3 regions of the Desulfocicer niacini genome follow, and region 3 is predicted to be linked to each of the others. Evidence: predicted binding sites of a transcription regulator. Region 3 holds the regulator's gene; each other region holds the start of a gene.
The links. The regulator sigma-54, encoded in region 3, starts transcription at its own class of promoters, with help from an activator protein. The targets are predictions, from matches to a motif close to TNTGGCACANTTTCTGCTNT.
Positions count from the first base shown of each region.

Region 1: the regulator sigma-54 is predicted to act here: its motif matches at 3,454-3,473, upstream of ACYQ2M_RS04955 (Nif11-like leader peptide family natural product precursor).
Region 2: the regulator sigma-54 is predicted to act here: its motif matches at 3,602-3,621, upstream of ACYQ2M_RS12760 (DVU0772 family protein).

Region 1 covers NZ_BAAHYK010000007.1:14,277-24,497, forward strand. Annotated here, with positions in the region: gene ACYQ2M_RS04935 (sensor histidine kinase) at 1-316, opposite strand, end outside; gene ACYQ2M_RS04940 (hypothetical protein) at 617-919, opposite strand; gene draG (ADP-ribosyl-[dinitrogen reductase] hydrolase) at 971-1,882, opposite strand; gene ACYQ2M_RS04950 (NAD(+)--dinitrogen-reductase ADP-D-ribosyltransferase) at 2,079-2,954, opposite strand; gene ACYQ2M_RS04955 (Nif11-like leader peptide family natural product precursor) at 3,589-3,834, shown strand; gene ACYQ2M_RS04960 (long-chain-fatty-acid--CoA ligase) at 4,280-5,968, shown strand; gene ACYQ2M_RS04965 (rhodanese-like domain-containing protein) at 6,084-6,632, opposite strand; gene ACYQ2M_RS04970 (hypothetical protein) at 6,707-6,838, shown strand; gene ACYQ2M_RS04975 (FAD-dependent oxidoreductase) at 7,219-8,577, shown strand; gene ACYQ2M_RS04980 (MFS transporter permease) at 9,109-9,606, shown strand; gene ung (uracil-DNA glycosylase) at 9,829-10,221, shown strand, end outside.
Region 2 covers NZ_BAAHYK010000021.1:25,612-35,832, forward strand. Annotated here, with positions in the region: gene ACYQ2M_RS12740 (cytochrome ubiquinol oxidase subunit I) at 1-1,141, shown strand, start outside; gene cydB (cytochrome d ubiquinol oxidase subunit II) at 1,209-2,225, shown strand; gene ACYQ2M_RS12750 (YgaP family membrane protein) at 2,247-2,450, shown strand; gene rd (rubredoxin) at 2,671-2,829, shown strand; gene ACYQ2M_RS12760 (DVU0772 family protein) at 3,175-3,528, opposite strand; gene ACYQ2M_RS12765 (DHH family phosphoesterase) at 4,110-5,090, opposite strand; gene ACYQ2M_RS12770 (hypothetical protein) at 5,068-6,183, opposite strand; gene ACYQ2M_RS12775 (TIGR01777 family oxidoreductase) at 6,316-7,692, opposite strand; gene ACYQ2M_RS12780 (efflux transporter outer membrane subunit) at 8,319-9,695, shown strand; gene ACYQ2M_RS12785 (efflux RND transporter periplasmic adaptor subunit) at 9,692-10,221, shown strand, end outside.
Region 3 covers NZ_BAAHYK010000022.1:14,400-24,620, forward strand. Annotated here, with positions in the region: gene ACYQ2M_RS13155 (M23 family metallopeptidase) at 1-1,186, opposite strand, end outside; gene kdsA (3-deoxy-8-phosphooctulonate synthase) at 1,497-2,309, shown strand; gene ACYQ2M_RS13165 (KdsC family phosphatase) at 2,306-2,827, shown strand; gene lptC (LPS export ABC transporter periplasmic protein LptC) at 2,857-3,411, shown strand; gene ACYQ2M_RS13175 (LptA/OstA family protein) at 3,520-4,104, shown strand; gene lptB (LPS export ABC transporter ATP-binding protein) at 4,107-4,829, shown strand; gene rpoN (RNA polymerase factor sigma-54) at 4,831-6,267, shown strand; gene hpf (ribosome hibernation-promoting factor, HPF/YfiA family) at 6,280-6,846, shown strand; gene ACYQ2M_RS13195 (PTS sugar transporter subunit IIA) at 6,876-7,334, shown strand; gene rapZ (RNase adapter RapZ) at 7,452-8,333, shown strand; gene ACYQ2M_RS13205 (PTS sugar transporter subunit IIA) at 8,330-8,749, shown strand; gene tpiA (triose-phosphate isomerase) at 8,840-9,598, shown strand; gene secG (preprotein translocase subunit SecG) at 9,605-9,913, shown strand; tRNA gene ACYQ2M_RS13220 (tRNA-Leu) at 9,926-10,010, shown strand; gene ACYQ2M_RS13225 (AAA family ATPase) at 10,158-10,221, shown strand, end outside.

The sequences.
Region 1 (10,221 bases), on a different contig from region 3:
TTTTTTTTTGTATTCGAACACCCTTCCATGACAAAGTGGGCTCACTGGATGTTTCCAGAATTTTGGAATCAATGAGTCCTCCTCTTGAATTGAATATCAACTTTCCGGACTGGCTTAAAATAAAAAAATCAATATATGGTCTGCGTGGATCATTTTTTATTTGGTTAATATGATACTCGAAGTTTGAGTCTGAAACATCTAAAATATTACTCAGCAGATTAATATCATTCACCCGTTCTATCATGAACTGCTTGATAGATTCTGCGTTCCTTTTAGATAAATTCATTAAATACGAAGCTGCTTTTTCCTTAATCATTTGTTTCCCTTGGGATATCCCTATATATCCGAAGGATATCAGTGGTACGAGTCCAATCAACATAAATACGGCGATTAAAAGCAATCGAAATTGTCGAAAGTATAATCTTGTGAGTTTTGTATCTATGATATCACCATGAATAAGTTATAATTTGGGGTTGGTCACAGCATGCACCCCCCTTATCAATCAGCACCCTCGATAAAAAACAAGACCCCCAAATGCGACATGAACCTTGTTTTTTGACAGAATCGCCACTGTGTCAATCAATACCGTTTTTCACTTCATACAATGAGATAGGCCTTATAACGGGCGCATTCCCATTTTCCCGGTTTGATCACAATATGGTTTTTTTGTCATAGTTGGTGGGGCCAACGGGGTCAGGTTTGTGTTATTGACGTTATCGACCACAGCCTGTGCAAACGCAAAAACCACCGATAATGCCAATAACGCAAGCCTGACCCCTCTCTGATTAAGCATCCAACCGGGAAAATGGGAATGCGCCCCCTTATAACTGATTCCGTCGGACAGGAAAATCAGGGCATCAAAAAGGCGACTGCCCCAGTCACTGAGTCCATCCAGAAAATCTACTTTTTTGTATGGCACATTCCTCATTATTGCGCCACAATTTTCCGAGCTATGCTGTGCATAAGCCAGTCATTGTATCCGGGCCAGAGGAGAGTGGTTTACAAGGTGTTCTGCCAGTAGAGGAACCTCGGAAGAGACCTTGGGGTCCAGGCATTTCAACCAGCGTTTGGGTATTTGACGGCCCCCGTAAAGTGCACCGGCAAGCATGCCGGCCAGGGCCCCGGTGGTGTCTGCATCCCCTCCCTGGTTCACGGTACCCACAAGGCACTCTTCAAAGGTTTGTGTTGAAAATAGAAAATGAAATACGGTCTGCACGGTATCCACAACATAGGCAGAGCTGTTTTGGGGATAGGGATGATAGCGAAATTTTGGGTGTGCCATGATAAACTTGTCGACAAGGTCACGAAGCTGGTTCCGTGTGGCCCCCATAATGGCACGATGAACTAGATGGCCAAAAAATATACATGCCGCATCGGACAGGGGATTGTTGTGGGTAAGGTGTGCCTGTTCCACGGCATAGCGAGCAAGGATTTCTTTATCCCCCAGGCTGTAAAGGGCAACGGGAACCATGCGCATCAAGGCACCGTTACCTGCATCCCATGGGCTTGGCGGGACCTCAAGACGGTTATGTACAATGTAGTTCTTGATGCCCCTGGAACAGGTGGAGCCGATGTCAATCGGGCGACTTCTCATCCAGTGGGCAAAGCCTTCAGCAATGGCTGATAAATTCCACCCGCCGGAATTTTGAATGGCCCGCCCCATCCAGATGGACATCTCAGTATCGTCGGTCACTTGGCCGGGTTTGAGATAAAGCCATCCTTTTCCGATAATCTGCTTGTGTACGCCAAATTTAACTTTAATTTCTCGGGAGGTCATGAATTCTGTGGTGGCACCCAGGGCATCTCCCAGGGCAACCCCCATGAATGCTGCCTTTGCCTTGTCTATAACTTCCTCCCAGTCAAGTGCTTCAATGTTTTTCATTTAGATTACAGATCCCTTATCTCCCATGGTTATCTGTATGACAGATAAATAATTGGATTATCGAGTTTTTTATATGAAAATGTTGACAGCAGAGCTCCCAACGGTCACCCGATCCGGTCCATTCGGATCCAAAGGCGATCAGCCCTTTTGCCTTGCCAGGCGTTAAGAAACTTCATTATTTGTCAGGATATGAACGTTATACCAACCGTCTTGTGATGTCATAGATTCCACCGATGACCAGTACTTCCTCTTCTCCCCTTAGAATCCCTGCGTGGAGAAATGAGCCGTCAAAGAATATTTTTGAAACCGGCACCTTTGCTTCGAACACAAAGGTGCCAAACTCCCATGCCCGTTCAAAATCGTGGGTAAACGAATTTAGGCTGTTGAGACGGACCACGGCCCTTCGATCATCCTTTTGTACAAGTATTTCATGTTCATCAAAATCGTAAATGCCCCTGAACAGGGTGATGTGGGTGAGGCTGGAATCTCGACGTTCCATCTCGTACTGTACAAACTCATAGAGAAGATCCAGTTGTGAAAAGATGGCATTGGTGCGTGCAGCCGCCTCCATGCGGTCTGTCAAGTAAGCAAAATATTTCTCGCTGTTCTTTCCCGGAATATGACCGCGATGATAGGTGGGTTGCAGCCCCATTCGGCTTTCCACCCATCCCTTTATCACAGCGCCTTCAACGGAACTTGCATTGAACAGCCATCCCCGGAGAAATCTAAGATAACTGTGTTTGAGACTGACATGATCATTAGGTGCATCTGCTTTGCGCCATTGGTGAAGATGAAAGGCAACTTCCATGTAATCTTGAAATATCCTGGCCCTTTCCTCCCAGGTTGATAATTGATCCAGTTGGTTGAAAAAATGAGAATGGGTGGTCCGAACGCCTTGAATATGCAGCTGCTGTGGGTTGTCATTAAAGGCTCTGGAACCAACAACCCACGGCGGTACATTGCACAGGCTGAATTGACAATGGGGAAAACTTTCTTCCATTTTAGCCCTCTGGGAGGTTGTTTTTTTTACCCTTGGCTGCGTTTCTAAATGGCCGGGGGCGGTGTTTTTCACTGTATTTTTCTCCCTTTGAACTTTGATGCGTTTTTTATTGCCTCTTCTTCTTATTTGAGAGTGGTCACAACACAAGCTTGACTCCATTCCTCCGCCAACTGTGACGGGTGTCCATGTATTTGCGCAGGCCCCATTTCTGACATGATAAGCAAAAATTGGACCAGTATTTAATTGTCGATGCTCATAACCCAACTCTCCTTACTTGCATATAGCAGAATTGTTTTTGAGTTCAGAAATGGGGCGTGAATGCAGGATAAAAATTTTTGAATTTCACTCCAAAATTGAAAGTATTTATATGTTTAGTCTCAAAATTGTAATTAATTTTTTTAAGTGTTATGTTTTTTGTTTTTGAAGGTATGGTAATCTATTTGTATTAATATCAGACTGTTGAAATATGATTTTGATCAATCTTGCAGGGCGGCATCCTGTGTGCAAATCAATGGATTGTCAGCAGTGTCAACAGGGTGCGTATTTATAAAGGGTTCTACAGCCATAAGTTCTCTGCACGTTTTGTGCTGATATTGCTGAACTCTATGAAATTATTAAGCTTGAACTATGACAACTCATGTTGTTGGCGATAATGATTTGAACAAGTTATGAGAACTTATGACTCTGGAGTAAAGGAGATAAGACGATGTCGGTAAATGATGCAAGGCGATTTATTCATTCAATTCCAGAAAATCATGGAATCAGGGATACACTGAATCGGTGTGAGAGTTACGATGCAATTCACAGGATTCTTGAAAAGAATGGGTTTAAATTTAATTCTGATGAGTTTGTTGAAGCATGGAATAGTGAGGTGGCCAGCTCACCGACAAAGGCGTGTCACGATGAATTCAATGATCTGCGGATGTGGTGGGAACTTTTGAATCGATTTTAAAGGGCCTGTGCCGGCAAACCCGATGCGAACCCAAAATATTATGGATAAAGGAATAAGGTACGCCTGGCTCCTCCTCCATTTTTAGGAACATCAAAAACGTGGACATTGCTTCACACCTCTGAATTGAGAATAAAAAAACACCTTGAAGAAGAGCTTCATTTAAATGAGTGAACAATGTTTGCTTATTTGTTTTTTTTTCTTGACAGTAATCTGCTTTTACCTTTATCACTTGAAGATTAAATCTTTTGGCTGATTTCTGGGTGAGCTGTTTCAGGCTTGTGTTGCTGCACTTTTGATGGTGTTCATATCCGTGCTGTATCCGTTATCAGGAATAAATGGATATAAGCCCGTTACGTAGGGACATTACCTTTGTCTTCAATTTATAAAGATCTGAAATCCAGCAGAGGCCTCTCTTTTAACCGTGAAGCGAAGAAAGGAGATGAAGTTGTCTGAGCAAAGTGTGTATTCCCAAAAAAACTGGCTAAAGTCCTATGATAAGGGGGTTCCAGATAATATAGAATTCAAGGATATCTTTATTCCCCAATACCTTGAAGCATCCACAAAAAAATTCCCGGACACCCCGGCCCTGAATTTCCAGGGGTATACCCTGACCTTTACGGAACTCAGTGAAATGGTGGCAACGTTTGCAGCCGGACTTAAGGAAGAGGGGATACAGAAAGGAGACAGCGTAGCCATCCTGCTTCCCAATGTCATTCCCTGCGTGGTGGCCTATTATGCCACGCTTAGAATCGGTGCAATTGCCGTGTTCAACAATCCGCTTTATTCCGACAGGGAACTTGAACATCAGTTTACAGATTCAAACTCTAAATTTTTAATTACCCTTGACCTTCTGGCTGCCCGGATGGTTAAACTCAGAGAAAAAACCAGTATAAAAAGCATTGTTTACACGTCCATTGGGGATTATCTGCCCTTTGCGAAACGTCTTTTGTTTCCTCTGGTTGCTAAAAAAAGAGGGTTGGCAGCCGATGTGTCCCCTGCAAAAAATCTGTATAAATTCAAAGATTTTATTGCCGGATGTGCCCCGGATTACAGCCAGGCGGATGTCACAATGGATGATGTGGCCATGTACCAGTACACCGGGGGCACCACGGGCGTGTCCAAAGGCGTCATGCTCACCCACAGAAACCTTTCATACCAGGTTCAGCAATTGGAAGCCTGGTTTCCCGGGTTTGATGAAGGGGCTGAAGTCATGCTGGGAGCCCTTCCTTTCTTTCATGTGTTTGGCATGTCCGTCTCCATGAACCTGGCCATTCGCATGGCCTGGACCAACGTCCTGGTTCCCAAACCCCAGCCGGAACCATTGCTTGAATCCATCAGCAAGTTCAAGGTCACCTTTGCCCCCCTGGTTCCCACCATGTATATCGGTATGCTGGATCACCCGGATATGGATAAAACAGATTTAACTTCAATTAAGGGATGCTTTTCCGGAAGTGCGCCCCTGCCCCTGGATGTGATCACCAATTTTCAGCAAAAAACAGGCTCCATTATTGTGGAGGGGTTCGGATTAACGGAATCGACCCCAGTTGCCTTTGTAAATCCCTTCCATGGCACCCGGAAACAGGGCAGTATCGGTATTCCCATTTCCAATACGGAAGCTAAAATTATGGATCTTGACGATAAGACCAAAGAAGTGCCTTTGGGCGAATCCGGGGAATTACTCATCCGGGGTCCCCAGGTCATGAAAGGGTATCTTGGCAGACCCGATGCCACCAAGGAAACCATCACCGAGGATGGGTTCCTCTTAACCGGTGATGTTGCCACCATGGATGAGGACGGATATTTTTATATTGTTGATCGGATTAAAGACATGATTCTTTCCGGAGGATATAATGTGTATCCACGGGATATTGACGAAGTCCTGTTCGAACATCCCAAAATCCTGGAGGCCTGCACCATCGGCATTCCCCATCCCAAGCGTGGAGAGGCGATAAAAGCCTTTGTTATTCTCAAGCAGGGCCAGGAAATGACTGCCCGGGAAGTGATAGATTATTGTGCCACAAAGCTTGCCAAATATAAATTGCCAGTGGAGGTAGAGTTTAGGGAGGCGTTGCCCAAGTCCAATGTGGGCAAAGTTTTGAGAAAAGATTTGCGTGCCGAGGAACAGGCAAAATAGGGGATGCGTTCGTACCATAACCATGACGGATCCGACCGGACTGAATGTCCCGGGTCGGATCTGTTTCTTGTAAAGATCTCCATACCCTTTGGGTTGAGGAGATCTTTTTTATTTTTTAAGGTCTGTACGCCAGTGTTGGATCAATTTTGTATGTCCAGGGAGCACCGGAATTCTTCCAACCGTTAACGGTTCGATACCCTTTGTCGTCCTTGTCGCCTTCAAAGCCGTCAATGATATTATGGACATTTATAAAGCCTGCCAGGGCCAGTTTGTTGATACATGCCGCACTTCTTCCTCCGGAACGGCATGTTACAAATATGGTGTCGGTTTTTTTAAATTTTGCTTCCACCTCGGCAACAAAATTTTCGTTGTCAGGCATTATTAATTTGTTGTCTTCTGTCAGGCCCGGTTTAAGGAATTTTAGGGGAATGTTTACCGCCATGGGGGCATGGCCAACAAAGGCATATTCACACGGCGTTCGAACATCCAGGATTTGGATCGTGTCCGGGCTTTTCGTGTATTGTTCATAGGCTTTTTGTGCGGTGATATATTTTCCCAGCGTTGTCTGTTTCTTTTTTGGAATTTCAGGATTTGCAAAAGATGAGATGATAAAAAGAAATGCCAGAAATTGAACGACCATAAATAGTGCCAGATTTTTTTTCATGCTGTCTCCCTGTTTGAAATACGGTAATGTGATTAAGCACACTGTGATTGATGGCGATGCAGGAATCTTTGATTATGAATTCGGAAGTTGCTTTGTTTTGCCATACAATGCGAGCTAATGCTCATTTCCATATCAACATAAAATTTGCCTGTAAAGAAGAAAAATTTTGGATAAAAGTTTTTTCTGAAGACCATATTGCGGCTTGATCACAGCATCGCTCATCCGGGGAAGAATTGTTTAAAAATTGAACACTTGTTAATGTGTGATTTGACATGTGATTAACAAACAAAGATTTAAACAAAAGAGAGCTCAATGAGTGTTGTGATTTCTATGTCTTTCTATGTCTTTCTATTTCAGTTGGTTATACGTTTGTGAAATATTTTTTTATTTATTTTAAAGCATTCGGTATGTATATTGCTTACTGCAGTATCCCAGTTTTAAAGTTTTATATGAAGTCCCGACCAGGTATTTGAAATGATTAAAGTTTCAATATTCGTTGTGCCCATGTGGACATAAGGAAGCAGATGTTATCTTAAAAACAATAACCGTTATTTGTGGATATATCCCAAAAAAGGAAAACTAAAACATGCGAAGCGATGTAGTTATTATTGGTGGTTCGGCAGCGGGATTGATGGCAGCCATAACCTTGAAGAAAAGAGCAGCAGAAAAAACAGTTACCCTTATCAGAAATGTTGTCAATACACCTATACCCTGCGGCATTCCCTACATCTACGGAATTATGGGCCAGGTTGACAAGAATTTGATCCCTGACCAGGGTTTTATCGATCAGGGTATTGAAATTCTGCAAAGAAATGTTGCAAATATAGACCGAGCCAAAAAGGAGGTTGTCTTTGACGATGGTGAGCGCCTCTCCTATGGCAAACTGCTTATCAGCACAGGTTCCAAGCCCTTTGTGCCTCCGCTTCCCGGTATTGATAAAGCCAATGTGTTTACCGTCCGTAAAGATCCGAATTATTTAAAAGAGGTATATACGGCATTGGAACCGGCCCGGAATGTGGTTGTCATTGGTGGCGGATTCATCGGTGTTGAAATGGCAGAGCAGATTGCCTTGATGGGGCATAAAGCCGGTCTTGACAAAATCGTCACCATTGTGGAAATGATGCCCCATTGCCTGATGCTTGCCTGCGAAGAAGACTTTTGTGTTGAGATAGAGGAAGAGCTAAAAAAACTTGGCGTCATGGTTAAGACCAATTGTCAGGCCGGAGAAATAGTAGGACAGGAAAAGGTTGAAGGGGTAAAGCTTGCCGATGGTGAAGTCATACCGGCAGATGCGGTTATTATCGGTATTGGCGCCCAGCCCAATATTGATCTGGCTGTAAAATGCGGACTGGATGCCGATCCCCGGAATGGTGTCAAAGTTGATAAATATATGCAGACCCAGGATCCGGATATCCTGGCTGCGGGTGACTGCGCCTGCAAATTTTCCTGTATTACGGGTAAACCCAGCGGTATTCGTCTGGCTTCCGTTGCCTGCAGTGAAGGCATGATTGCCGCCACGAATCTTTGCCGGGAAAAAAGCCGTGAAACCATGGGTGCCTTGGGTGCTTTCAGTACCATGGTAGGGGGGCGATCTGTTGCAGCTGCCGGTATGACAAGCAAAAGTGCCACGGATGAGGGTATTGAATTTGTTGAAGGTGAGGTCACAGCCCCCAACCGTCATCCCGGTCACCTGCCGGGTTCGGTGCCCAACATGAAAATAAAACTTCTCTTTCGCCGGGATAACGGCCAGGTCATTGGGGGACATGTCAGTGGGGGTGAAGCTGTTTCTGATATGGTCAACATTATTGCCGCAGCTATTCAGGCCCATTTAACTGCGGAGCAGTTGGCAGTGATGCAGTATGCCACCCATCCACTTTTGACGGCATCTCCTTTGAATTACCATGTCATGCTGGCCGCTGAGAATGCTGCTGTGAAACTCAGCTGAGAAAACTCGGAGTTTCATGTTTAAATGCGGCTTTGTCGTGTTTTGATGGAACCTGAATTTTTTCTTAGGTGATGATCTTTTTGGGCATCCTTCATCCACACGTTACACTTTCATGAGGTGACTGGCCATTTTCTGGTGTCCCCCTGAAAAGGGTAAAGTACTTTTGATGTGATATGAAGGATGTCTCTTTTTTTTATGAAAGGGGTCAGATTTAAGTTATTTGCGCTATTGACCAAGGCGGATGAGGATTTTACCGTCACGGACAATGCCCATAACAAAAGTCTGATCCCTTACTTTTTGGGGAGTCAGATCTTATTGATTTACTACTTATTCAGTCCAGGTTGCAGCGCTTTATAAATGCCAGTCCGGCTAAACGGTAAATAAAAAATTGCTGATTCCCTTAGTTGTTGGGTTTGCTGTGCAGGCGGTTCAATATAGGCTTGCCTTATATGAGCGCTGCTGTTAAACATTAACGTTTACATTCAAGATTCGGATGACAGGTATGAACTTTGTGCACAGGAATCAAACATAATGGACTTAAAATCAAAAGAAATGATTATCCCCAGAGAGGAGGCGCTCTTTCGGCTGGATAAAAACGGAATCTGGTACACTGAAACCGGTAGGTTTGAACATCCGAAAATTATCCGCCATTTCAATGAATCCATTCAAAAGGATGAAATGGGATATCATCTTTTCCAGACCCGGGAAGGGATCCTTGAAAAGGTGTATTTCTCCTATGAAGACACGGCTCTTTTTGCCATAGATATAAAGGAAAAAGAGGGATTGACCCTGGTTTTGAATACTCGAAAGACCCTGATCTTGCCCCCCGGCCACTTGTTTACCTGGAATGATAACCTCTATGTCATGACCCCGGACCATTGCATTAAATTTACCCCCAGAGCGCTTGTCAAATTATCCCCCTTTCTGGAAGAAAAAGACGACCGTCTTTATCTGCGCCTGGGTGGTATGCTTTATGATATTCCTGAGAATTCTTCTTATACTCCAGGTTGTTCAGCTCAGCATGTGTAGCCCTGTGCTTGGCATTGATAGGATTTTCCATGTTTTGTTATTGCAGGCATTATATGGGTCAATCGTTGTCGTTAAATGCTCAGGGTAATGCCGTAAGGAGAGATTGCATTCACTGATAACAAATTTCAGAGCAAAAAAATCATAAACGTTCAACCGTGTTTACACGTTTTAATCCGAAAATATTGAGAAAGGAATTGGTTATCAATAAGGATATTTTCAAAAATGTTTGAATCCCAAGATCAGATCAAGTTGGAACCATCATGGAAAAAAGAACTTCTGGCGGAGTTTCAAGCGCCTTATATGCAGGATCTGAGGGCATTTCTGGTGGAAGAAAAAAGGCTGGGAAAAGAAATTTATCCCAGAGGATCTGACATGTTCAATGCCTTTAATCTCACCCCCTTTGACAGGGTAAAGGTGGTGATCTTGGGGCAGGACCCCTATCATGGAACCGGACAGGCACATGGACTGTGCTTTTCCGTTCAGCCCGGGGTGGCAGTCCCCCCTTCATTGATAAACATTTATAAGGAGCTGCATAGAGATTTGGGGATTGTTCCTCCCCGTCACGGCCACCTGATCTCCTGGGCCAGGCAGGGGGTATTGCTTTTAAACAGTGTT
Region 2 (10,221 bases), on a different contig from region 3:
TTTTCTCATCAACTTTGCCGTGGGGGTGGTTACCGGTATCACCTTGGAATTTCAGTTTGGAACAAACTGGTCCCGTTACTCTGAGTTTGTGGGAGATGTATTCGGATCTTTACTTGCCATTGAAGCCTCTGTGGCCTTTTTTCTGGAATCCACCTTCATCGGCATCTGGGTATTTGGCTGGAAAAAACTTTCTCCCAAGGCCCATGCAGGAGTCATGTGGCTGGTGGCCATCGGCGGGAATATCTCAGCCGTCTGGATCTTAACTGCCAACGGCTTCATGCAACACCCGGTGGGATATAGCATACGCAACGGACGCGCGGAAATGACCGACTTCTTTGCACTACTGTTCAACAAATTCAGCCTTCTTGAAATCGCCCACACCCTTCCGTCTGCCGTATTGCTGGGTGGTTTTTTTGTGATGGGTATCAGTGCCTATCATTTGTTAAAAAAACAGCACATCGATTTTTTCACAAGATCCTTTAAAATTGCCCTGATCTTCGGCCTGGTTGCCTCCTTTGGCGTCGCGTTGACGGGCGATCTCCACGCCGTTCATGTGGCAGAGGTACAACCAGCCAAACTGGCGGCCATGGAAGCCCACTGGGAAACCCAGACCAGTGCCCCCATTGTATTGTTTGCCATTCCCGATGAGGAAAACAGCAGAAACCGTGTGGAATGGGGTTCCATCCCCGGCATCTTAAGCTTCCTTTCCCACCATGATTTCAATTCCGTTGTCAAGGGACTCAATGATTTTCCCAAGGATGAAAGGCCCCCGGTGTGGATTACCTTTGCCGGATTCCGATTGATGGTACTTCTGGGAACCATCTTCATACTCCAGATGATCTACGGCTGGACCAGAAGAAATAAACTCATGGAATCCCCCAAATTTCTTGCCATGATGCTCTATTCAATCCCCCTTCCCTACCTTGCCATCCAGGCAGGATGGGTCCTGGCAGAAGTGGGACGGCAACCCTGGATCGTCTACGGCCTGATGAGAACCTCCGATGCAGCATCGCCTGTCATGGGGTACCAGGTCATGATCTCCCTTCTTGCCTTTATGCTGGTTTACGGCCTGCTGGGCGGGGTGGGATTTTATCTCATTGGTAAACATGCCAGAAAAGGTCCCGTCTCTGAAAATGCATAATGTTTTTCAGACGCACACGCATCCTTTTACCGGTTAATATGAAGATAAGAAAACAGGAGTTGAAATTATGGTTTTAGAAACAATATGGTTTTTTATTTGGGGCCTTTTGTGGGCGGTTTTTTTCATGACGGACGGATTTGATTTCGGCGTGGGTACGCTGTACCCCTTTCTGGGCAAAACAGAGGCAGACAAACGGGCCATGATTAATTCCATCGGTCCCTTCTGGGATGGCAATGAAGTCTGGCTCATCACCGCCGGTGGTGTCACATTTGCCGCTTTTCCCAAGGTATATGCAGTGATGTTCTCCACCCTTTACACCCCCCTTCTTCTGATATTATTTGCCCTGATCCTGCGGGGAGTGGCCTTTGAATTCCGGGGACAGATTGACCATCCCGTCTGGAAGAAAATCTGGGATATCTGCATTTTTGTGGGCAGCTTTGCACCGGCCCTGCTTTTCGGGGTAGCCTTTGCCAATATTTTCAGGGGAATTCCCTTTGACGGCCAGGGACTTTACCATGGCAATATTCTCAAACTTTTAAACCCTTATGGTTTACTGGGTGGGATTCTTTTCCTTTTACTCTTTGTCCTCCATGGTGCCAACTGGCTGGCCCTTAAAACCAAAGGACGATTAAAAGTGGATGCGGCAAAAGTGGCCGTAAAAGTCTGGCTGGCCCTGATTCCGGTGGCGGTTATTTTTCTCATTGCCAGCAAATTTGCCACCTCTTTGTACCTCAACTACCTGGAAACCCCGGCATTCTTTCTGGTGATTGTCATCAGTGTGGTTGCCCTGCTCTCCGTGGGATTCTTCCTCTTTATAGAATCTTATTTCAAAGCGTGGTGTGCCTCGGCTGTCACCATCGTCAGCTGCACTTTTTTTGGCATCATCGGATTGTTTCCAACCCTTTTTCCATCTCTTCTCAATCCGGAGTTCCATCTCACCGCCTTTAATGCATCCTCAAGCCCCCTGACCCTGAAGATCATGCTCTTTGTGGTGGTGGTGTTTATTCCCATTGTCATTGCCTACCAGATGTGGACATACAGACTTTTTAAAGGTGTATTACCCGAAGATGAGATGGAATACTAAAAGTCAAAGGAGGAAACGGCCATGAACATTGATAGAATCGTTTTTGCCGTGGCCGGCAGCCTGATCCTTTTCAGCGTAATCATGGGTGTTTTTCACAGTATTTACTGGCTGTGGTTCACGGCCTTTATCGGTGCCAACATGCTCCAGGCCGCCTTCACGGGCTTCTGCCCCATGGTCGTGATCCTGAAAATAATGGGCATTGCGCCCGGAAAAGCGTTCAAGTAACTTTGAAATTAAGTAAAGGGCATGATATATATAGTAAATATTCGAGTGGTATTGTAAATATTTGGATAGTACCCCATATTCGCCTGTTTGGGACTGCGTAGCATTCGAATGCCATGTGAGCAGGCCAAAACAGGTGAAGATTGACCGGATATTTACGAGATATATGCCCTGTATGTTGTGATAAGTCCCATAAACTTTTATTAATTAAGGAGATGAACTGATGGACAAGTATGTATGCGATCTTTGCGGTTATGTGTATGACCCTGCAGAAGGTGACCCGGACAACGGCGTGGATGCTGGCACCAGCTTTGATGATCTTGCCGATGACTGGACATGCCCCATCTGCGGCGCTGGAAAAGAAGACTTTTCCAAAGAATAAGGCGCTTCTCAGAGTTTCGTCAACAACCCCTGAGCTAAAGACTCAGGGGGTTTTTGCCAGTTTTCTATAAACAGCCATGTCCTGACGGACACAACGAATATTGAAAATACGATCATGCCGCCCCCGACGGGCAATGGTCCCGGCCCGGAACCGTAGACGGCTCAATTGGTCAGTTCCTATTGCCCATCGGGGGGGGCTCTGCTGAGGATTCCCGGAAATTTTGTTTTCTAATAAAAAAAAGGTATGACAGAAAAGTTCCTGTCATACCTTTTTTTTATTGATGTTTCTATATCTGATTATAAATATTCGGCTTGCTCACTCTGGAAACAGGGGTCACAGGATATCTCAGTTGGCCAACTCCTTCTGCAGCCAGGCCTTGACTTCACCTTCCACGGCAAATACCCCTTTATGCGGTCCAAATGACTCCACAAATATTTTTTCCAGGCGTTCTGGCAGTCTCAAGGTGATCAATTCCTCAGAGTCAAACCCCCTGCGCCGGACCAGACTCACCAATGGATGCTCTTTCCAGGTATTAATAACAAAATAAACGGTTTCATTGTTGGAATCCCTGGAGTTATAATAAGACAAATCACGCAGGGGGCCCCATTCCAGATGCAGGGCTACTGCCTCCTCCGGTGTCATGTCCCAGTCAACAGCATTTACAATACTCAAATCTTTTTTTATATCTTCAAGTCTCATTAATAGTACCTCCATGAACCTCATAATCACCTGTGTCTACCCCAAGTGATAGTTATCAGCTTTATGGATATATTATGCAACATGTGTGCCATCTTACTCTGGATGAATGGATAAAGGTAAAGTAAAATAAAATAAAGGGATGAAGGGTGAAGAAGTAGACGGATAGACAGGCATGGGGATTTTACACGAGATGCCTTTTCAGGCGCTTCCCCCCTTAAATAGTGGATGGGGGCAAAATAGCAAGGAAGCTTATTAAGCCGATCCTCCTTAGAAGAGCCACAATCGTCTCAATCTTAGAGAGACAAACATGTCTCTTTCCATTAGAAAATAAAACGTTTGGGCAACCTCTGCAGAGCCCCCCCGGGAGGCAATAGGAATCGGCCAATTGAGCCGTCTACGGTTCCGGGCCGGGCCCCATTGCCCCTCGGGGGGACTACTGCATGGTCAAGGCTAAAATTTAGGATTGTACATACCCCAGAGTGTTACACCACGGCATCTTTGAAAATCGGAAATCCTAAAATTAAGTGATGACAATGCACTACTTTTCCATGCTTCGTTGTATCGGCTGACCGGCATGACCGTTATTCAAATTTAACCCCAGCATGTTTTTCCACCTGGTCGATGATCCACTGGCTGATCATGTCATCCTCGAGCACCTCTTTTTCAAGCTCCGTCATCTGAATTTCCACCCTGGCCATGGTACGATGCCCCCCGGCGGACCCGATGTGGGAAAAAGCATCTTTGACGGTGTTTCCGGCACTCCTGCGCAGACCGTCATTGCGCATGATGATCACCAGTTTTTCTTCATATATACCAGAAATGATACTCCAGTTGGCAGATTCAATGCGCATAAAAAAATCCGCCACAATGACGCACTGATCTGGATTTTCTATCTTGCCGGTGTGGGCGTACACCCGATGATTGATAATTTTTCTCTGTTTGATGGCATGCCCGATGAACTCAAGGTCCGTCTCCTTGAATTCCGCCTGTTCGATGCGGGCCATGAGACAGGTATTGGCAAATTGATAAAGATATTGAAAAGCCCTGACATCCTCCATGGCAGCCTGTCGAAATCCACCAGTGTCTGTTTTTATCCCCATCAAAAGGCCTGTGGCAAGCTTTTGGGAAGGCTTTACCCCGGCAGACTTTAAATACTCCGTCATCATGGAAGAGCAGGCACCATATTCTGGCCGGATATCATTGAATTTCCCGGAATCACAGGAAAGGGGATGATGATCAATGATGGCATCGTAGGCAAACATGGCAAAGCATTCATGGTGATCCGGCTGGGAATCCACCACCACAAAGCGGTCAAAGGCCTTTTCATCCACCTCATTAATGTGAATCATCTCCAGATCCAGCACCCGGATCATGGTAAGATTGTCCGGGCGAGTCATCTCATTAAAATAGGTGATGGTTACGCTGGTCACCTTTCTCCAGAGCAGCCGTTTCACAGCCATGGCACAGGCCATGGCATCGGGGTCTGCATTGATAACGATCAATACATTATTTTCTTTGGAAAAAAGCGCCAGTAATTTTTCAAGTCTCTGGATATTCGTCATTAAAACCCCTCTTATCCTTACTGAAAAACAGGGTAAACACGATGAAGATATAGCCGGCCACCGCAAATAAAGAGATAAAAGCAATACCTGTACCAAGGGGGGCCAGCACCAGAGCCGTCAGCCAGTGTACAGCAATGACCAGCCCCGAATGAAGCCGGATGGGAAAATCCCGAAACCGACAGATCACGGCTAGGCCGCACAGATTCCAGCCGTAAAGGGAGACAAAGGTATGAATTTTAAGCAGCCATCGGGTATCTTCGTGGGTATATCCCGGAGACATCTGATAAAAAATATAAACAATACCAGAGATGGCCGTGACAATGAGAAAACCGACGCCTGAAGAAAGAAATTCCTTTTGCTGCATTTTCTGCCCATACCGCACATAAAGACCCAGCACCGTTACAACGGCCACAAACAGTGCCAGGGTCACGGCAATCTGGGGATAAAACCGCTCAAACAGAATAAACATAAAAAAAATAATCACACCCAGATTGATGGTCCAGAAGCAGATCAGGGATAAAATACCGATTCTGGAGGTACCGTTCTGGCGGATCATGGAAAAAATAACGGACAGGGTAATCAGGGAAAGGGGAAAGGAAAAACCCAGAAAAAAGGTATTGAGCACCAGTTTTTCCATGGTGACCACATGGAGATACTCGTTGTTAATGATCACCGCCGTAGACATGAGAAGACCAATGGACAGACACAGCAAAGATGCCTGGTGAAACTTTGCCGACACCGACTCCTTTAAAGAGAAGAAATTCCAGGGAAGAAGTGAAAATTTTTCAATTCTGAGGCTCTCCACAATGGATGTCAGGCCAAGGGAGATGAAAATAACCATGGGATAGATATTTAAAAAGGCAAACAGAGCATACAAAAGGGAGAATACCAGAAAACAGATGGTGCGGGGTGAAAGGCGTCCGGTGCCCTCTGTGAAATAAAGAATAATGGTACCGCCGGTGCAAAGGTTAAACAAAAAGATATGGAGGCGCTCAAAATCATAGTGCTCCAGGGGAAAATAAATGCCGGCATAGCCGAAAATAAGAGCCATGATCATCATGGCAGCAAAAAAAAATTTTAACAGGGGATTCATTTATGTAGGGTCTCCCGGATTTATGGATGTTGGGTGTTTGGTGCTGGGTATTGGGTACTGGGTTCATGGTTGCTGGACCCATGGGTCTTGGCTCCATGGGGGGTGGCTTTATGGGTATTGGATTTGGGGGTTTCAAGCATTTTGTTTTTTTCCCATAACGTGGCGAAGAGCCTTATCCAGACGATCATGTTTGAATTGATAACCGAACACCATGAGCTTTTCGGGGTGCACCCGGGTGCTGGCCAGCAGCACTTCCTGCCCCATTTTTCCCCACACAAGCGTCACGGCCCAGGCCGGAACGCTGAAAACAGCCGGTCTTGAAAGAACTTCGGCCATGGTTTGGGTAAATTGCGCATTGGTGACCGGATGGGGGGCAACAAAATTCACCGGGCCCTGGATACGCCGGTTATGGATGACGTAGTTAATGGCATAAATAAGATCGTCCATACTGATCCAGCTCAGATACTGTTCCCCCGAGGCAATGCGGGCACCCAGTCCCATGAGAAAGGGGGGCATAAGTTTTTCCAGAATGCCGCCATTGGGACTCAAAACAACGCCGATGCGGGCATACACCGTCCGAATGCCCGATCCTTCCACCATTTCCGCGGCCTGTTCCCAGTCGGCACACACCCGAGAGATGAAGAGATCCCCGGGTCCACAGGCATCATTTACCACGGTTTCCCCCAGATCCCCATAATAACCGGTGGCCGAGGCAGAAATAAACAGCTCAGGTTTTTCCGGAAGGGCCAGCAGGGTCTTTGCAATAAGTGCCGTGGAAAGATTACGGCTTTTAACGATCTGTTTCTTGCGTTTGGGGGACCACCGGCCCGAGGCAATATGATAGCCATTAAGGTTGATCACCACATCAATGGGTCCTGCCGGTGACAAATCCAAAATACCCTTATAAGGATCCCAGAAAATTTCATCTGTTCCCCGGGGAGGCCGTCGCACCAGCCGGATGACCCGGTGACCGCCGGTGGTGAAAAAAGGAATCAGGGCCTTGCCGACAGGGCCACTGGCTCCAGAGATCACAATGGTGAGGGGGTCGGAACCGTTTTTATGGGCTTCAAGATCATTGTTCATCACGGTGTGGCGATAGGCAAACATCCGGTTGAGTTCCCTGTCCACCATTTCGGCCCAGCGGGGGGGCAGGTGAAGGGGCAAACGGTATTGAACCTTGTCCTCAAGACAGGACTGATTGCTCCCCCGGGAATGAAACAAATGGGTGTGAATCCACTGGGAAAAGGGACCCTTGACCATGCGATCCTGAAAAAGGGTATTCTTTACATAGGCCGTGTGTTCCGCCACCATTTTCATGGACCCCAACGGGGCACAAAGGTCCATTTCCACGGTGGCACCGGTTTTAATTCCCCCGGATTTACGAATGTTTTTCATGACCACCCAGGGCGGTGTCAGACGTTCCAGGGCACCAGGACGTTCATGCCAGGCAAAGGCCTCGGCCACCGGAACCGCCATATCCATTTTTCGGATAAAATAGTTTGTTTTCAAGGACATCTCCTGAAATCTTTGTAAATATTCGGTCAGCACCCCAAATTCGCCTGTTTTGGTCTGCTCACATAGCATTAAGTATGCTACGCAGCCCCAAGCCCCAAACAGGTGAAGATGGGGCACTGACCAAACGTTTACATGAACAAGCCGAATATTTACAACGCTTTGAATTTGGGGCTTGATCATTAAGTGATAAAAGTATTATGTTCCGGATCTTTTATCAAGTACCATTTTTTATCCCGAACGAAAACACCCTGGATACTTTTTACCCACTTAAATCCAAAATACTGGATATAAAAGAGTCATATATTGCATCAATCATACCCAACGCCCAAAACACACACACTTTATTTCACTAATTTTCAATAACTTAAAAAATAAAATAATATCACCTAAAAATGGCATGTTAGTTGCTTTATTTTAATCATTTTGGTAAAAAAGCCCAAAAATCATATTCAGGTCTGTTGCCAATTTTCACACGCCTGAAAAGGAATTAAAAACAGTGGCCCTGTTTCCATTTTTGCCCACATGAACCCTAAAAAAAGGGTACGGGTTCTGATTTTCACCACTTCATGGCTGGCATCAGAACCCGGGCCGAAAAGATGACACCAATGCTGAGCCGTTTGATGAAAAATTTACCCGTGTGCCTGGCCGTCATATGTTTTCTACAGGGCTGCCGGCAGTTCCCCCCCCCCCCCCGGGACATCCATCCCCGGACATTTTCCGGAACAACGCTGTTTTCATCTCCTGCCATGGGAACCGCCTCATCCGGATGGTGGACCCAGTTTAACAGCAATGAACTCACCAATCTTGTGGAAACGGCCCTGGCAGAAAATTTTTCCCTGCGGGAAGCCGCTGCAAGACTCGACCAGGCCAGGTCCCAAAGTGCATCCACAAGAGCAGGCCTGTTTCCCACCATCACCCTGAACGGTGATTACACCCGTACCCAAACCGACAGACACACCACTTCTTATAACACCTTTGTCATGGGTCCGGCAGCATCCTATGAGGTAGATCTCTGGGGCAGAATAAAGGCAGATGTGGCCGCTTCCCACCAGGAAACCCTGGCATCCGGATACGACCTTGGAACCGCAGCCATGTCCGTGGCTGCTGAAGTTGCCAATACCTGGGTGTCCCTGATTGCCACCCGGAAACAGCTCAAACTTCTAAAACAGCAACTGGATGTTAACACCACGGTGCTGGACCTTCTGGAACTGCGGTTTGAAAAATCCATGTCTACGGCCCTGGATATTCTCCAGCAGCGGGAGGTGGTGGCCCGGGCCCAGGCGGAAATACCCCCCATTGAAAACCGGGCAGCAAGCCTTGAAAATACCCTGGCCCTGCTCCTTGGCAGAACTCCGGATCAATGTCCCCGGATCATGGGAGACCTGCCGGAACAGCTGCCCCCCCTTCCCGTCAACGGACTGCCAGCCAACCTGCTGGCCCTGCGCCCGGATGTACGCGCCTCAGGTTCCCGACTTGTGGCTGCCGACTGGGATAAAATCCGTGCCGGGGTTAACCGTCTGCCCGATTTCTCCATCACCGGCAGTTTTCTGTTTCGGGAGACAAGCCTTAATCTCATTCTCCAGAACTGGATACTATCCCTGGGTGCAGGACTCAGTGCCACTGTGTTTGATGGCGGCAAAAAAGAGGCTGCACTGGCAACGGCAACCGCCGTGGTCAAAGAACGTCTGGCCACCTATGAGAAAACCGTTCTAACCGCTATCTTAGAGGTGGACAACAGCCTGGCAGCGGAACACCACCAGGCCCGCTATGTCGACCTTCTCCTTGTGGAACTTGCAACTGCCCGCCAGGCATTGGAAGAGGCACGGCGAAGATACATCAAAGGAATGGACCCTTTTATCCCCTTTTTAACCGAACAGCTCAATGTTCAGAAACTGGAAAGCAGACTCATTGAACAGAAGGCGCTCCTGATCAAGGACCGCATCGCCCTTTACCGGGCTCTGGGAGGAGACTGGACCCAACAATTGGAAATGCCATGACTTCACACACCCCCCCCCGACGTCGTCACCCCTTGGTCCGGGTGATCCGGTTCCTGATCCCCATCATCTTTATTGCTGCAAGCATTGTCGCAGCCAACTATCTTTATGCCACCAGACCCGTGGCCCGCCGGGGGCGCCCCCAGATTCCCTTGCCCCTGGTGGAAACCATGACCGTCACCGCCGGTACGCACTTTGTCAATCTGTCGGCCATGGGAACGGTCATCCCCTCCCGGAGCATCACCTTGAAATCCCGGGTGGGTGGATTTGTAAAGGAAAAATCCGAAAAATTGATCCCCGGCGGACTTTTCAAAAAGGGGGAGATCATGCTCCAGCTGGAAGAGGAAGATTTTCTGCTCAATGTGGCCCGGCAAAGGGCAGCCATTGAAAGGCTCCGGGCAGGACTGCGTCTTGAAATGGGTAAACAGGAGGTGGCAAGGGAAGAACTGAAAATTCTTCAAAACGGATCAAAAAAAACTATTTCCAATGCAGATCTGGCCCTGCGGGAACCCCAGCTGGCCCAGATCAA
Region 3 (10,221 bases):
CGCTGATGGAAGACAGATGGGAATAAATGGTGGCAACCCCCATGCCATGGTCGATCATGACCAGATTACCGAAAATACCTATATTATCCGTGATGATAACCCGGCCGGTGTTGGCCGCCGGCACCGGGGCATTGGACACCGATGCCAGATCTATGCCCATATGATATTCTTTGTCAATGGTCTTGCCATTATATTTGTAGGTTCTATGATCGGCAAAGCTTGCCCGGTTGGCCGCCCCGGAAAGTCTTAAAAATTTTCCCTTCCACAGTATGTCATGGGCAGAGTCAGCCACCAGGGGCTCAAAGACGGCCTCAATATTTTGTTGCCTGAGTGTTTGATTGATGTAAATAAATTTTTCAAGCTCTGGTTTGGCCGCCTTTGTAAACTCAAACTCTTTTTCCTGAAGTTCAAATTCGGGCATCTTCCGGGAAAGAAAGCTGTCAGAAATATTAAGGGTGTCTTTTTTAAACCGTTTTTCCCGGATGTAGTGATAAAAGCCCCTTTTGGCCATGTTGCCTGCGGCATCAACTGCCTGGACAAAAATCTCTGTGCCCGGCCCCTGGAGATGACTCAGGGCAAAAAAAGACGCATGCACAAAGGGGTCTTTGAACAGACCGGAATAACCGGGGAAGTAATTATCTCCCACCCGGACACCACTTTGAACATCAGGCTCAAAGAGACGGTATACGGCAAGACCACTGCCTCCCCGTGAAATATTATGGACCTTGGTGAGCACTTCAATGCGGGGGGGGCGGGTATCAATAATAACCTTTTGCTCCTGCATGGTGAGATTGCCTCTGTTCCAGCCGTTCCAGGAGTGATCCCAGGCCTCCACGGTGATAAGGGCCTCTCCGTCCACCATGCCGTATTTCCAGGACTCCACAGGTACTGTGAGGTTTTCCGTCTGATCTCCTCCCCCCATGAAAAGGAACTGGTATCCCATGAAGGGATATTTTTTATCCAGCAGTACCTTTTTTTTATCTCCCTGGGAAATGGTGATTTTCACCTGTTTCAGGCCGGTGCCCCGGTCCCTGACGGTGGTGGATATATCATAGGATCGTTTTAGATACGCCGATGGTAATACCATTTCAATATCAGGATCTTTTTGCTCAAATTCATTAAAAAGCAACCAGCCGCAGGGAAGAAGCACGAACACAACAAATATAAAAAAAAGGAATTTCCTCATTAATAGGTCCTAATCTTTTCAGTAGGTTATCATTAAAAGATAAAAACCTGAATAAAATAGCAGCTCTGGCACAAGTTATCAAGGTCTTTTCCATTGTTGACTTTTACCCATCGGAAATATAGGTTTTAATGAATATAAAGCATAAATATTCGACCTGGTAATGTAAATGTTTGGGCAGTGCATTATATTTGCATGTTTGGGCTGCGTAGCATACTAATACAATACTATGTGAGCATACCCCAAACAGGTGAAGATGGGGTGTTGACCGAATATTTACTATAAAAAATCCGAAACCATGGTAAAACAAAACATGAATTCATTTTTGCAGCATACAGATTCCAACGAAAAACCTCCCTTTTTTCTCATATCCGGTCCCTGTGTCATTGAAAATCATGACACCACCTGTGAGGTGGCCCGGGTCCTTCAGGATCTCACAAAACGACTTGGCATCCCCCTTATCTTCAAAGCCTCCTTTGACAAGGCCAACCGCACCGCTTTTGATGCGTTTCGGGGGCCCGGCATGGACAAAGGCCTTGAAATCCTGGACAAAATAAAACAGGATCTGGGTCTAAAAATCATTTCCGACATTCATCTGCCCGAACAGGCACAACAGGCCGCCCGGGTGCTTGATTTTCTCCAGATACCAGCCTTTTTATGCCGCCAAACAGATCTTATTGTGGCGGCGGCCCGCACCGGAAAACCTGTCAACATCAAAAAAGGACAGTTCCTGGCCCCCTGGGATTGTATGAACATCATTGAAAAAGCAAAATCCGCCGGATGCCGGCAGGTGAGCATCACCGAAAGAGGCACAAGTTTTGGTTACAATAACCTGGTGGTGGATTTCCGATCCGTGGCCATTATAAAACAAATGGGGGTTCCCGTTATTTTTGATGCCACCCACAGTGTCCAATTGCCGGGGGGCAGCGGAAATGCATCTGCCGGCGAACGGCAATATGCCCCCATGCTGGCCCGGGCAGCCATGGCCGCCGGGGCCGACGGGCTTTTCATAGAAACACACCCAGATCCGGATAAAGCACTTTGCGATGGTCCCAATTCCATCCCCCTCCATGAAATGGAAACCCTCTTATCCACCCTCATTAAAATCAAAAGGGCAATGCAATGACACAGACCAACAAAATGGCTGATATCCAGCTGCTGTTACTGGATGTGGACGGAGTTTTGACCGATGGCAGTATCACCTATTCCGATACAGGGGCGGAAATCAAAACCTTTAATGTCCGCGACGGCCTTGGGTTGCGTCTGCTCATGAAAGCCGGGGTGAAGGTGGGCATCATCACCGGTAGAAAATCCGATGCCCTTGTGATGCGATGCCGGGATCTGGGAATTGAAATACTTTACCAAGGCGTTAAAAACAAATTAACGGCGTTTCAAACCATCATTGAAAAGACAGGCATCCCAGCTGCAGCCACTGCGTTCATGGGCGATGATCTGCCGGACCTTGCCGTTTATCATGCCGTGGACCATTTTATCACCGTGGCAGATGCCCCCATTGAGGTTATTTCCCTTGCCCATTACACCACCAGCGGCAAGGGCGGGCGAGGGGCCGTCCGGGAAGTGTGTGAAAAGATACTAAAGGCCAAGGGACTGTGGTTGAAAACCGTCCAGGGCTTTCTGAAATGAAATCAGGCCTGAAGGACAGAAACAGGTTTTTGTTAATACTTGCAGTCTTCATGGCATGCGTTGTGGTGGCCCTTTTGTCTTTATACGTGGTTAACCGCATCACCCAAACGGCACCGGTGATACAAAACATCGACATTGATTCCAAGACCCTTGTTTCCCTTGGTGTCATGCGCCAGACATCCACCCGAAACGGCATCAAGGAATGGAGCCTTGAAGCCGCCTCCGCCAGAATATTAAGGCAGGAGCACCTGGCCGTTCTCACCGATGTTTCAGTTCATTTCTTTCTTGCCGGGGGGGATGAAATTCATCTGACTTCCCGGGCCGGTACCCTGGACACGGAAAAGCACGACATGACATTTTCCGACACCGTGGTGGTGCGCCATCAAGAACACGTTCTTAAAACAGACCGGTTGCAATATGAGAAGAAAAGACATATAATCTACTCATTGAATCCTGTGGTTTTAACCAGTCCCCGGGCAGAAATGACAGCCAACGAACTCACCCTGGACTTAAACACCCATGTGGTCCGACTCACAGGTGATTTTAAAGGATTCTTCCAGCCCGTGGCCGAAGATTTTAATTAACATAATTTTTTGATATACCGGGCATGTCCTGACAGATACTCGTCCGTCATAAGTTCTATGATTTTGCCTTAACACCACAAATACATCATCCACTCAAAGGGCTTATAAATGATAAAAATCAAACCCTTATTTTTCACTGCGCTGGGCCTTATTACCATGTTAATGCTTCCGGAGTTCCATTGCCTGCTCCAGGCCGCAGACAAAACAACAGATGCCCGACAGGAAAAGGTTCGCATCACCTCAGACAGCATGATATTTGATGAGGCAAATTCCCAGGTGGAATTCAAAGGAAATGTGGTGGCAACCCGACTGGACGTCACCATACATGCCGATCATGTCAAGGTGATACTTTATTCCGAGGCAGAAAAAAAAGACCGGAAAACCACCGACACCACCGCACCGGGTGCTGACAATATCAAGCAGCTCATTGCCTCGGGAAATGTCCAGATGGTCCAGAATGATGGAAAAGCAACGGCGGACAAAGCCGTTTACACTCCCGAGGAGCAAACCATCATTTTAACCGGCAACGCACCCACGGTGATATCTGCCGGCAGCCGTGTAACAGGTAAAAAAATAACCCTGTACCAGGACACCCGCCGGGTGGTGGTGGAAAGTGAGGGCACAAATCGAGTGGAAGCATTCTTTAATTCCGCTGATGCAGACTCAACCTCCAAGGGACCGGGAAAAAAATAAACATGCCCGAGCTGACATTAAATCACCTGGTGAAAATTTATAAGGGAAGAACCGTTGTTAAAGATGTCAACATATGCGTGAAGCACGGTGAGGTAACAGGGCTGCTGGGTCCCAACGGAGCCGGAAAAACCACCACATTTTACATGGCAGTGGGCCTGATTAAACCGGATGAAGGCAAGGTTTTCCTTGACCGGGAAGAAATTACAGACTATCCAATGTATATGAGGGCAAGAAACGGAATCGGGTATCTTCCCCAGGAACCGTCCATATTTCGAAAACTCACCGTTAAACAAAACATTACTGCGGTACTGGAGGTCCTGCCCGATCCCCCGATAAATATTACCGGAAAGGCAGAGGGCCTAATGAAGGAGCTGGGAATTTTAAATCTGGCTGAACAGAAGGCAAGTGTACTGTCCGGTGGAGAACGTAGAAGGCTTGAAATCGCAAGGGTACTGTCCACAGACCCACTTTTTATCCTTCTGGACGAACCATTTGCCGGCATTGACCCCTTGGCTGTGGCCGACATTCAGCAGATCATTGTGCAGTTGACAAAAAAAGGCATCGGCATTTTGATTTCCGACCACAATGTGCGGGAAACTTTGTGTGTCTGCAACACCGCTTATATCATGAATGAGGGAAGTGTGATTGAATCAGGTTCCCCTGAAAAAATCACCTCAAGCAAGTTAGCACGTAAAATCTATCTGGGAGATGACTTTAAACTGTGATATGGCACTTGGACTCCAACAAAATCTAACTTTGACGCAGCAGCTGGTGATGACCCCCCAGTTGCAGCAGGCCATTAAACTGCTTCAACTGTCCCGCCTGGAACTTGCGGGCATGATACAGCAGGAAATGGAAGAAAACCCGGCCCTTGAGGAAGTGGTGGCAGAACTGCCCGAAGAGACCGAACGGACGGACAAGGAAGAAGCGTCCCCGGCCCAGGAAGAACCCATGAAAGAGGTCACCATTGATGAAAAGGTCCGCGATGACATTGACTGGGAAAGTTATATCAATGAATATAACTCCACCGGTCGCGTTCACACGGAAAGAGATCATCAAGAGGCCCCCAACTACGAGGCATTCACCAGCCAGAAAACAACCCTGGAGGCACATCTGCAATGGCAGCTTCTCATGAATGGCCCGACCCCCATGGAAGAGCAGATCGGCAGCCTGATCATTGGCAACCTTAACATTGACGGCTATCTTTGTGCTCCCCTTGAAGAAATTGCCCAGACAGGTAATTTTGAAATGGAAGCCGTTGAAACCCTTCTTAAAACCATGCAAACCTTTGATCCTCCCGGCGTGTGCGCCCGGGATCTCAAAGAAGCCCTGCTCATCCAGGTCAAACGACTGGGAATCACCAACCCCATCCTTGAACGGATTATTTCAGAGCACATCAAGAACCTTGAAAATAAAAACTACAAGAAAATTGCCAATGCCCTGAACATCTCCATTGACAATGTCATCTCCTGCGTCAATGTTATTAAATACCTGGAACCCAAGCCCGGCCGGGAATTCTCCTCGGAGGAGCCCCATTATATACTGCCGGACATTTATGTGTACAAGGACGGAGATGATTACAAGATCGTCATGAACGATGACGGACTTCCCAAGCTTAAAATCAACCGCTATTACAAGGATTCCATCTCCAACGGCACAGAAATACCCAAGGATGCCAAGGCCTATCTCCATGAAAAAATGCAGGCGGCATCTTGGCTGATAAAAAGCATCCACCAACGCCAGAAAACCATCTATGCCGTGATGGAAAGCATTATCAAGTTCCAAAGGGATTTCTTTGACAAGGGGGTTTCTTATCTTAAACCCATGATCTTAAAAGATGTTGCCGAAGACATTGAAATGCACGAATCCACCATCAGCCGTGTAACCACCAACAAGTATGCCTACACCCCCCAGGGGATGTTTGAACTGAAATATTTTTTTAACAGCTCCATCAAACGCACCAACGGTGCGGCCATGGCCTCTGAAAGTGTCAAGGAAAAAATCAGAGACCTTGTGGCGGCGGAAGATCCACAGCACCCGTTGAGCGATAAAAAACTGGCAGAATTACTGGAAAAGGACAACATTGAAATTGCCAGAAGAACCGTGGCAAAATACAGGGAAATGCTTTGCATTCTTCCATCCAGCAAACGAAAACAATTTTAGGGAGGTAACACTATGCAGACAGCCGTAACTTTCAAACGAATTGATCCTTCCGATGCTTTAAAGTCCTATGTTCAGAAAAAGATGGATCGCTTTGACAAGATGCTGGAAAGCCCCGCAGAGGCAAATGTGGTCCTTTCCGTTGAAAAAATCAGACATATTGCTGAAATAACCCTGATCTGTGATCGTATGAAACTCCATGCCAGAGAATCATCTGAAAATATGTATTCTTCCATTGATACCCTAGTGGATAAACTGCGGGGACAGATCAAAAAGAGCAAAGAAAAAAGCAGACAGCACATGTCCGGCAACAAACAAAGTATTAAAGATGAAGAAATTGCCTTTCTCAGTCCGGCTATACCAGATACTGAAGCTGCCACTCCTTCACCGGAAGTTGTTTCAGGGCCGGAGGTGGTGGTGGAATCCATCAATGTAAAACCCATGGATGTGGATGATGCAGTGGTCCAGTTCACGGCGGGAGATGATAATTTCTTTGTGTTCAGCAATGCCCGGACAGAACGCGTAAATGTAATTTATCGACGCAATGATGGAAACCTGGGACTAATACAGCCCCGCAACTAATTGTTTATATACTTCAGGTGTAACTTTACATGAAAATATCAGAGATTCTTCACAGATCAGCCATTATTGCCGATCTGAAATCAAATGACAAAAAAGGCGTACTGGAGGAACTCGCAGCTGCAGTATCCGACATGGCACATACCGACAGTCATAGTATATTAAAGGTATTGCTGGAGAGGGAGCAGCTTGGCAGTACGGGAATCGGGGGAGGGATCGGCATTCCCCACGGAAAACTCAAAGCCATTGATTCCATAGTGGTGGGATTTGGACTCAGTCGTGGCGGTGTGGATTTTGACTCCCTGGACAACAAACCGGTTCACATTTTTTTTCTACTGATTACACCGGAGAATTCCACCGGCAGCCACCTGAAAGTACTGGCACAGATTTCCCGTCTACTGAAACAAAGTGATTTCAAGGATTGTTTAATGAAATCCCAGTCCGTGGATGACATTGTTGATGTCATCCATGGTGTGGATGACGAATTCTGACAACATTGTACGATAAAAGCCGGGCAGAAGTCTTCAAACCATATCTTTTGCCCGGCCAGATCTTCATCACAGACATCACGCGGGTAAACCACCGACCCCCATTCCGGGAGAAAAGGCGTGAAAAACATAAAAATATACATTATCACCGGCCTTTCCGGCTCAGGTAAAAGCACCGTCATGGCAGCACTGGAGGATGCAGGATTTTACTGCGTTGATAACATGCCCATGGCGCTTTTGCCTAAATTTCTGGAACTGCCCGTCCAGAAAGCTTCGGCACTCAACGGATTGGCCTTTGTCATGGACATGCGGGCCAACAATTTTCTTACCCACTACACAGGTATCATGGAAGAACTTCGTGAAAGCGGATTTCATCCGGAAACCATCTTCCTGGAGACCGATGAAGACGTGCTGGTGACTCGATACAGCCAGACCCGTCGTCACCATCCGCTGGATCATGACAAAAGCCTCATCACCAGCATCCGCTCAGAAAAAGAAAAGATGCTCACCATCAGAAGTACCGCCGACCGCATCATTGACACCACAAGCCTGAATGTTCATCAGCTCAAGGCCAAAATCACACAGATGGCCCAGGAAGGCAATTCCATAAAATCCAGGATCAAAATCCATATCCTTTCCTTTGGCTTTAAATATGGGCTACCCAGGGAAGCGGACACGATTTTTGATATGCGGTTTTTGAAAAACCCCTATTTCGATCCGGATTTGAAACATCTTGACGGTGAATCTAAAGAGGTGAGAGCCTTTATACTGACCACGAAAGAAGCCGCACAATTTCTTTCTAAAACCATCTCCCTTCTGGATTTTCTGATTCCACTATATCAAAAAGAGGGCAAGGCCTACCTGACCATTGCCATTGGGTGCACAGGGGGACGACACAGAAGCGTCGCCATTGCCAGAAAACTCTTTGAGCATTTGCACCAGAAAGATAATACAGTTAATATTACACACAGAGACATTAACAGGGATATAACAAACATATGACAGGCCTTCTTGTGGTTACCCATGCCGGATTGGGAAAAGCCCTTATTGAGACAGTGGAATTTATCATGGGTACCAAATATGATAATCTCATGTCCATCTCCATTGACATCAAGGAAAATCCGGACCTGCTGCTGAAAAAAATAAAAAAGGGCATTAAAAAAGTGAGAGATGACCAGGGCGTCATTATTTTCACAGACATGTTCGGCGGAACCCCTTCCAATCTGAGCTATTCCTTTCTGGAAGAGGGAAAAGTTGAGGTGATGACAGGTGTCAACCTGCCCATCCTGCTGAAGGCCGTGGATATCCGAGGTGAGAAGCCCTTGATAGAAACCACTGAAATTATTTTACAATACGGTAAAAGAAGTATTTCCCAGGCCACGGGCATCCTCAAAGGTGATCAAACTAGGCGGGAATAAAAACATATTCCATAATAACTCCGTGGATTTCACAGAATTTTTTAAAAAACCAGATGAACATGCGTGACAAAGAACAAAGGAACCATTTACATGAGCAGAAAACCATTGATCGCTGGAAACTGGAAAATGTTTAAAACCGGACCAGAGGCTGTGGCCAGTGCAGACCAACTGGCACAGCTGGCCGGGGATGTAAAAGATATTGATATCATGATCGCCCCCACCTTCCTTTCCCTGCCCCTGGTGAGTCAGTGCCTTGCAGGCAGCCCTGTTAAAACAGGCGCCCAGAACCTGTTTTATGAAAAACAAGGTGCCTTCACAGGTGAGGTCTCCGCAGATATGATCAAAGCTGCCGGTGCTGACTATGTCATCATCGGCCACTCGGAACGTCGACAATACTTCCATGAAACCGATGAGCACATTTCAATGAAGACAAAAGCCGCCTTACAGGCCGGTCTGATTCCCATTTTATGCATCGGAGAAAGCGATGCTGAAAAAAAAGCGGAAAAGACATTTTCTGTGCTTGACAAACAGATTCGAAATGGGTTAAAAGGGTTTCGTTCTTCCGATGAGGTGAACGCCCTTGTCATTGCCTACGAGCCCGTATGGGCCATTGGAACCGGCAATGTAGCAACGCCGGACGAGGTTGAAAGCACCCATTGTTATGTACGCTCTTTGATAACGGATATTTTTGGAAAAACGCTTGCAAATGCAACCAGGATACTATATGGTGGTTCGGTCAAGCCAGACAACGTCTCAACCCTTATGTCCAGGGAAAATATAGACGGAGCACTGGTGGGCGGAGCAAGTCTTGATGCAGATACTTTCATTAAAATAATTAAATATGATTGATAACTTATGACAACTGTAATTCTCTCAATTCATGTAATTGCCAGTGTTCTTTTGGTTCTCATTGTTCTACTCCAGACAGGAAAAGGCGCCGATATGGGGGCCTCCTTTGGCGGTGGGTCCAGCCAGACACTGTTTGGAAGTTCCGGACCGGCAACGGTACTGGGGAAAATAACAACCGGGGTTGCCGTTATTTTCATGCTGACTTCCCTGACCCTTGCCTACACAGCGGGACATCGGGCGAACAAAACCATAATGACGAACGTATCAGCACCCGTTCAGACAGAAGCACCGGTATCAACAGACAGCAACAACTGATTTCAGGATTATGCCGAAGTGGTGGAATAGGTAGACACGCACGCTTGAGGGGCGTGTGGGGCGACCCGTGGGAGTTCAAGTCTCCCCTTCGGCACCACATATAAAAAAGAGCCGCATACATTTAGATGTATGTGGCTTTTTTTGTTTAAAAAGAGCAAGCTTGGCCATCTACCTGACATCCGTATGGCCGATGTTGTGATTTACACCTTGATTTACACCTTTTTATGATTATAATAACTCAATTATGACTGAAAAACATGAAAACACACCCGACCCCCGGAAAATAGAAAAAGAACTTGGCGAATTTC